DNA from 2 places in the Nocardia sp. NBC_00881 genome. Region 2 is predicted to be linked to the other one. Evidence: riboswitches for the same ligand, from Rfam matches in the RefSeq annotation. Region 2 holds a riboswitch; the other holds the start of a gene.
The links. A riboswitch is a leader RNA that binds a small molecule or an ion and turns the genes downstream of it on or off. The one in region 2 is predicted to bind thiamine pyrophosphate.
Positions count from the first base shown of each region.

Region 1: it holds a riboswitch for thiamine pyrophosphate, as region 2 does, so the genes downstream of both, OH799_RS09080 (purine-cytosine permease family protein) here and thiC (phosphomethylpyrimidine synthase ThiC) in region 2, are expected to answer to the same signal.

Region 1 covers NZ_CP108798.1:2,361,057-2,365,290, forward strand. The annotation lists gene OH799_RS09070 (hypothetical protein) at 1-367, shown strand, start outside; gene OH799_RS09075 (IS4 family transposase) at 404-1,696, opposite strand; TPP riboswitch at 2,112-2,224, shown strand; gene OH799_RS09080 (purine-cytosine permease family protein) at 2,218-3,585, shown strand; gene OH799_RS09085 (DUF72 domain-containing protein) at 3,606-4,234, shown strand, end outside.
Region 2 covers NZ_CP108798.1:5,229,114-5,233,347, forward strand. The annotation lists gene OH799_RS22230 (homogentisate 1,2-dioxygenase) at 1-909, shown strand, start outside; gene fahA (fumarylacetoacetase) at 906-2,084, shown strand; gene OH799_RS22240 (TerD family protein) at 2,286-2,867, shown strand; TPP riboswitch at 2,954-3,076, shown strand; gene thiC (phosphomethylpyrimidine synthase ThiC) at 3,067-4,234, shown strand, end outside.

The DNA of each region.
Region 1 (4,234 bases), 2.9 Mb from region 2:
CGCAACCCCTTCCGGCTATCCGACGCGCGAGAGCAATGACGCCCGCCCGGTCGAGCCACCGAGCAATACGGACCTGATCGTCAGTGCGTTGCTGTGGTTCCTACCCGCGGCGCTGGCCATGATGTCGGCGGTCATCGCGCCGTGGTTCTTGATGGCGGGCGGTGTGTGCGACTCCAAACCGGCCTGCCATGTCGACACCAGCCTGGGCGCGTGGGTGATGATCGGCGGCGGAATCATAGGATTCGGCGTCGGCGCGGTGCTGTCGGGCATGGCGGCCAAGCAGGGACGAGCACTGTTTCCCGGCGCGGTGCTCGGCGCAGTGCTGGTGCTGCTGGCCTGGTTCGCGGGCTCGTTCCTGCTGGGTTAGTCCCAAGGCCGCGCAGTTTGGGTTTCTGCCTGGTTGTCAACCGGGCAGGATATGGACGCTGATCTGGGTTTTGTAGATGTTGCGGTCGACCTCGCCCTTGGCGCGGTGTTTGGAGATGGCGCGTTTGACGATGCGGGGGCTGGAGCGTTGGCGTCGCGGTGGCAGCGGGCTGGACAGGACCGCGCGGCCGATGGTGCCGATCAGGTTGATCGTGGTGGTGGCGAGGACTCCGGCGGCCTGGATGAGCTGATCGCGAGCGGTGTGCACGGCGATGGTGAAACTGCCGCGGTCGGGGCTGAAACCCGGTGTGGCCAGCGCAGTATCGGCGATGGCGGTGCGCAGCGCCTGGTAGGTGATCAACAACGCGTAGACCTCTTGGGCGACCCCGGTCGGGGTGCGGGCGCGCAGCACCCGCCCACCGAGGATGGTCGATTTCAGTTCGAAATAGCTGGTTTCGATCTCCCATCGTTGATGGTAGAGATCCACCAATTCCTCTGCCGGGTAGCGCTTGTCGTCGGTCAAGGTGGTGATCAGCCGGTACCGCTCGACCCGGCGTGGCCCGCCGGCGCAGCTGACGGCGATCTCGGCGTCGATTACGCGCACAGTCGCCGTACCGGTACGGGTCAGCCACGATCTGTCACCCAACCGCGCGATCGCGGGAACGCGCCGGTTGAGTTTGGCGCGGATCAGCAGATCCGCTCCGGTGTCGGTGATCTGCTCGATCAACGCCGTAACCGCGAAGTTCCGGTCGGCCAGCAACAACATGCCCGGGCGCAGGCACCCCAAAAGTTGTGGCGCATAGGCTGTTTCCGCGATCCGCAACGGACCGAACACGACATCGACGACGGTGCGGGTGCCACACGCCACCACCGCCAGCAACCGCAGCATCGGGTACCCGGCCTGGGCGTGACCGCCACCGTGACGCCCGAACTCGGCCACGTTGCCCGGGCTGTCGGGCACAAACACGCTGGTGCCATCGATCGCGCACACCAGCAGACCCCGCCACCGCACCGCTCCAGCGGCGGAGCCGGCGAGCAGGTCGAACAACGCGGCCAACGGTTTGACCCCGACACGGCGCAACGCCTGTGACAAGGCCGAGGAACCCGGACACACGAACGATCCACCGGGCAACCCGGCACACAACCGCGCCCATACCTGCCGATACCCGATATCGGAGAACAACGCTCCGGCCAGCAGCAGATACACCACCACCCGCGACGGCAGCAGCCGCACTCGCGACCGCACGGCACCGGCTGTTTCCAGCGCCGCGTCGACCAGATCGAACGACACGATCCGGGTCAGTTCCCCAAGGTGCCCCGGCGCGAACACACCCTCCGCGACCCGCGAGGAACGATCAATGACACACTGAACTGACAGCGGAACTCCTCGGACGAGCGGATTGTCTTGGCGGACAACACCTCTCTACCAGCAGTTCCGCTGTCCCCGCTCACCACCCCACCCCGCTTGACACACCAACTCACACGTTAACTGCGCGGCCTTGGGGTTAGTCCACCCGCATGCGGCGATGCGAAAAGCAGTTCCCACAGATCACGCAGTGTCAGAATTGGTTTCGGCCTGTGGGATCCGGTCGATTGCCCCAAAGTCGATGCGCGCCGTAGATGCCTTGGTAGTAAATCCGGCCGCACGCCGGACGATCCGGCCTGCACCGAGGTGCCATTGCGCTGCGCCGGCACTGGCGTTCCCGGTCGCCAGGACGGGGTGCCGGTGTACGATTCGCCGGAATCACCCCCACCGCGGGAGCTCGGGCACGGCCGGGCTGAGAGGGCGGATCCTGCGTCGCCGACCGCATGAACCTGTCCGGGTAATGCCGGCGTAGGGAGCTTTTCGCCATGTCGTCATCGACCCTGGACAAAGCTGGACGCGAAGCCCCACTGACCCTCGACGAGCCCGCACCGAAGGTTTTGTCGTTCTGGGACCAGAGCGCGTTCTGGGCCAACCTCGGCGTCAGCCTCTTCGCGTTCTCCGGTGCGTACACGGTGCTCGCGCCGAATACGCAGGGCACGGCGCAGATCTCGATCGCGGCGGGCATTCTCGCAACGATCATCGGAACCGTGGTGGGCGGGTTGATGCTCGGCGCGGCGGCCGTCCTCGGTGCGCGGACCGGCAAGCCCGCGATGATGCTGCTGCGTGGTCTGTTCGGCGCGAAGCTCAGCTACCTGCCGACGGTGCTCAACATCGCGCAGCTGATCGGCTGGGGGACCTTTGAGCTGATCGTGATCGGCGACGCGGCCGAAGAGCTGTTCCACGGCGGCCCACACTGGCTCTACGTGGTGGCCGCGGGCATGCTCACGACCATCCTGACGGTCTGGCCGCTCGGGTCGGTCCGGCTGCTACGCCGGTTCGTGACGGTCGGCGTCGCCATCGCACTGATCTGGTTCTACGTCCAGTTTTTCCGGGTCGGCCTGCCCGACCTGCGGAACAATCCTGGTCCGCGCGGTGGTGGCCCATTCGGGGTGGACTGGAATCTCTTCTGGATCGCGACCGACGCCGCCCTGGCCGTCTCGATCTCCTGGGTACCGGTCGCCGCCGACTACACCCGCCACGCCCGCAGTAGCCGCTCGGCGTTCGGGGCAGCCAGCGGGGCGTACGCGGTCACCCAGGTCGTCGCCTACGTCCTCGGGCTGTGCGCGCTGGCGCTCGCGACGGGCGACGGCGGCCCCTACGCCCCGTTCCTCCAGGTGAGCCTCGGCGCGCTGTTCTTCTTCGTCTTCGTGGTGCGCGAGGCCGATCAGTCGTTCGCGAACGTCTACTCCACCGCCGTCTCGATCCAGAACCTGGCGCCGCGAATCGACCGCCGCGTCCTCTCGATCGGTCTCGGCACCCTGATCACGCTGCTCGCGCTGCGCTTGAATATGGCCAACTACTTCGGCTTCCTCGGTCTGATCGGGTCGGTATTCGTGCCGCTGCTCGGTGTGCTGATGGCCGACTTCTTCCTGCGTGCGAAAGGCGACTGGAATACCGAGCGGGACGCGCCCTCACGCTGGGGAATGGTCTTCGCCTGGCTGCTGGGTCTTTCGGTATATCAGCTGGTCAACCCTGGCGACGCGGGCGTATGGACCAACTTCTGGGTCCGGGTTCAGGATGCCTTGCATTTCACCGGGCAAGCGTGGATGAGCGCGTCACTGCTGTCATTCCTCGCCGCGGTGCTGGTGGCATGGCTGGTCGGACGGATCGCAGTACCACGGAAGCCGACGTAGCCGTTTGCCACCATGGAGGGATGGGCCAGATCCGAGTCGGCACGTCGGGATGGGTGTATCCGCCCTGGCGCGGGGTGTTCTACCCTGCGGGGCTGGCGCAGAAGCGCGAACTGGCCTACCTGTCCGAGCGGTTCGACAGCGTCGAGATCAACGGCTCCTTCTATTCGCTGCAACGTCCGTCCAGCTATCGAATGTGGGCCGAGCAAACCCCGGACGACTTCATGTTCGCGGTGAAGGGCAGCAGATTCATCACCCACATGAAGCGGCTGCGCGACGGCGACACGCTGCTGGCGAACTTCCTCGCGTCCGGGCCACTCTCGCTCGGGCCGAAGCTGGGCCCGATCCTCTGGCAGCTGCCACCGAATTTCCCGTTCGACGCACAGGTACTCGACGCGTTCCTCGCCCGCCTTCCCCGCAGCACCGCGCAAGCCGTCGAGGTCGCGCAGCGGCACGACCACCGGGTCGATCCCGCACATACGACGACCGACGCCGACCGCCCGATGCGGCATGCCATGGAGATCCGGCACGACAGCTTCGTGACCCCGAGGTTCACCGAATTGCTCACGCGGCACGGCGTCGCGCTCGTGGTCGCCGACGCGGCGGGCAAGTACCCGCTGCTGGAGGAGGTCACCGCGGAGTTCGTGTACAT
Region 2 (4,234 bases):
CGCCTGCTGCTCGGCAACGTGGACGTGCGGATCTCCTACGTAGTCGCCGAGGGTGAGTCGCCGCTGTACCGCAATGCGGTCGGCGACGAGCTGGTGTATGTGGAGTCCGGAGCCGCCGTCGTCGAAACGGTCTTCGGCCCGCTGTCCGCACGCCAGGGTGATCAGGTGCTCATCCCGCGCGCTACCACCCATCGCTGGCTGCCCGCCGGCGAGGAACCATTGCGTGCCTATGTGATCGAGGCGGCAGGTCACATCGCGCCACCGAAGCGCTACCTGTCCAAGTTCGGGCAGCTGCTCGAGCACGCCCCCTACTGCGAGCGCGACCTGCACGGACCGACCGAGACGATCACCGCCACCGGCACCGACGTGGAGGTGCTGGTGAAGCACCGGCCCGGCGGAAAGGTGGTCGGCACCCGGTTGGTCTACGCGACCCATCCGTTCGACGTGGCCGGCTGGGACGGCTGCCTGTACCCGTTCACCTTCAATATCGGCGATTTCGAGCCGATCACCGGCCGCATTCATCAACCGCCGCCCGCCCACCAGGCGTTCGAGGGCGGCAACTTCGTCGTCTGCAATTTCGTGCCGCGCAAGGTGGACTACCACCCGCTGTCGATCCCGGTCCCGTACTACCACTCCAACGTGGACTCCGACGAGGTCATGTTCTACTGCGGGGGGAACTATGAGGCACGCAAGGGATCCGGCATCGCGCAGGGCTCGGTGTCGGTGCACCCCGGCGGCTATGCCCACGGACCACAGCCCGGTGCCTACGAGAACAGCATCGGACTCGAGTTCTTCGACGAGCTGGCGGTCATGGTCGACACCTTCCGCCCGCTGGAACTCGGTGCGGGCGCGCTCGCCTGCGAGGACCCGACCTACGCCTGGACCTGGTCCGGACGGGGGCCCGCATGAGGACCAAGGTCGAGGTACCCGCGGAATCCTTGTTCGGACCGGACAACCTGCCCTACGGCGTGTTCGCGCCGGAGGGAAAGGATTTCCGGGTGGGCGTGCGGCTCGGCGACCAGGTCATCGATCTCGCTGCAACACTGGATGATTCGATCTTCGCCTCGTCCGGACTCGACGCCTTCCTCGCGCAGGGTCCCGAGCGGTGGAACGAGGTGCGCGAGCGGGTACGCCAGCTCGTCGACGACGAGATCGACAGTGCCGCAGTGTATTCGCTGACCGACGTGGACCTGCGCCTACCGGTGCACATCGGCGACTATGTGGACTTCTACGCGAGCGTCGATCACGCCACCAACCTGGGCCGCCTGTTCCGTCCGGACAGCGAACCGCTACTGCCCAACTGGCGCCACATGCCGGTCGGCTACCACGGCAGGGCCGGCACCGTGGTGGTTTCCGGCACCGAGGTGGTTCGTCCGTGCGGCCAGCGCAAAACCGAGTCGGGAACCTCGGATTTCGGCCCTTCCCGACGGTTGGATATCGAGGCGGAACTGGGCTTTCTGATCGGCGTCGGCTCCCAGCTCGGCGCGCCGGTCGACATCGGCGAGTTCGGTGACCGGGTGTTCGGCGTCACGCTGATCAACGACTGGTCGGCCCGGGATATCCAGGCGTGGGAGTATCAGCCGCTGGGACCGTTCCTCGGCAAGTCGTTCGCGACCACGATCTCGGCCTGGGTCACGCCGCTGGCCGCGCTGGAGGCTGCCCGAATACCGCTGCCCGAACAGTCACCCGAACCGCTGCCCTATCTCCGGGAGACAGAAAGGTGGGGCCTCGACATCGATCTCACCGTCGCCTGGAACGGCCAGCCGGTCTCGCACCCACCCTACGCCCGGATGTATTGGTCGCCGGCACAAATGCTGGCGCATCTCACGGCGAACGGCGCATCCACCCGCACCGGCGACCTGTACGCCTCCGGCACCATCTCCGGCCCGGATCCGAGTCAGCGCGGCTCGTTCATCGAACTATCTTGGGGCGGTGCGGAACCGGTCATGGTGAACGGCCAGAAGCGCACCTTCCTCGAGGATGGGGACGAGGTGACCATCACCGCGTCGGCTCCGGGCCGGCACACGGCCCGGATCGGATTGGGCGAGGTAAGGGGCCGGATCCTGCCCGCCCATGAGCTCTGATGCCCCCGATCGAGCGACATCGATGTCGCCCTCGGCTTTCCCGATCGGCCGCTCGAGCACTGACCTCGCGTGCCCCGCTCGTGAGATTCGTCATCCCGGGTTCCCGCAACCCGTGCCGGCGTCGCAACAACGTGACTGCGAGCGTGACCTGGGATAACGCGGCGGCGCATGCCGGTTTCACAACGCCGGTAATCTGAGGCAATGATCACGCTCAAAAAAGAAGACGGCGCTGCGGATCTCGCCGGCATCACCAAACTGAATGTCGGGGTGAGTTGGGATCCGTCGGCGGGTACCAGCGGCGGAGCACTCGGCTGGGCGCGCCGCAAGCGCGGTGTCGACCTGGATTTGATCGCCATTCTCATGCAGGGCAGCGAGCCGGTTCGGTTCGCCGGACTGGATTCCCTCGACCCCCTGGGCAACGGCTCGGTTCTGCACTCCGGCGACGAGCAGACCGGTGCGGCCACCGGTGACGACGAGACCGTCACCGTCACATTCGCGGACGTGCCGGGCGGCATCGATGCCATCGTCTTCGTCGCCGTGGCCTTCAAGAAGGGCAGCTCCTTCGAAAAAGCGAACAACATTTCGTTCAAGGTGTACGACGCGACCGGCGGCAGCGCCCAGCAGGTCGCCGACATCTGGCCATCGCTGCTCGGCAACGACAACGCCAACGCCGTCGCCCGCGCCTTCCGCAACGGCAACGCCTGGCAGCTGGAGGTGCTGAACCGTAAGGGCAAGGTCAAGCAGGGCGACAAGCAAGCCCTGCTCCGGTTTGCCATGCAATAAGGCACCTGATCGAACCCGCCGCCGACCGCGCCGGAGTGGTTCGTGTCGATCGCCCGGCGCGAGCGGGTATGGTCGGGCGGGAAATTCCATAAGCCAACGGGGGCTCGCACCAGCGGGCTGAGAGGACGGCTAGCCGAACAGGCGTCAGGGCCGTCGACCGTATGAACCTGACCGGGTAATGCCGGCGTAGGGAGGAAAGATGGCGACCAGCGCTGCGTCCGATGGTGGCTCCGCAACCGTCGACAGCGTCACCACCGGTCCGATCGAGGGCAGCGTCAAGCACTACCTCGAGGTGGACGACTTGCGCATTCCGGTGCGCCGGATCAACCTGACCAACGGCGAGCACTTCGACGTCTACGACACCTCGGGCCCGTACACCGACGACACGGCGACGATCGACCTCGAAGCCGGTCTGCCGAAGCTGCGAGATACGTGGACCAAGCCCGATGCGGCGTCCGCGGTGCCCTCTGTGGCTACGCGGACTGCCGCCTCCGGGCCCGTCGGTGGCACGCGCACTCAGCTCGCCTGGGCGCGGCAGGGCATCATCACGCCCGAGATGCGGTTCATCGCGGCGCGCGAAGGGGTTTTGCCGGAGCTGGTGCGCGACGAGGTGGCCGCGGGCCGCGCGGTGATCCCGGCCAACCACAAGCACCCTGAGCTCGAGCCGACCATCATCGGTAAGAAGTTCCTGGTCAAAATCAACGCGAATATCGGCAACTCGGCCGTCTCCTCCTCGATCGCTGAAGAGGTGGAGAAGATGGTGTGGGCCACCCGCTGGGGGGCCGACACCATCATGGATCTGTCCACCGGCAAGAACATCCACGAGACGCGCGAGTGGATCCTGCGCAACTCCCCGGTCCCGGTGGGCACCGTGCCGATCTATCAGGCGCTGGAGAAGGTGAACGGTGATCCGACCGCGCTCACCTGGGAAATCTACCGCGACACCGTCATCGAGCAGTGCGAGCAAGGCGTCGACTACATGACGGTGCACGCCGGCGTGCTGCTGCGCTACGTGCCGCTGACCGCCAAGCGGGTCACCGGCATCGTCTCGCGCGGCGGGTCGATCATGGCGGCGTGGTGCCTGGCCCATCACCAGGAATCGTTCCTGTACACGCACTTCGAGGAACTCTGCGAGATCCTCGCGCGCTACGACGTCACGTTTTCTCTCGGGGACGGACTGCGTCCCGGCTCGATCGCGGACGCCAATGACGAAGCACAGTTCGCCGAGCTGCGCACGCTGGGCGAACTGACGAAGATCGCGAAATCCCATGGCGTGCAGGTGATGATCGAGGGCCCGGGCCACGTGCCGATGCACAAGATCGTTGAGAACGTGCGGCTCGAAGAGGAGCTGTGCGAGGAGGCGCCGT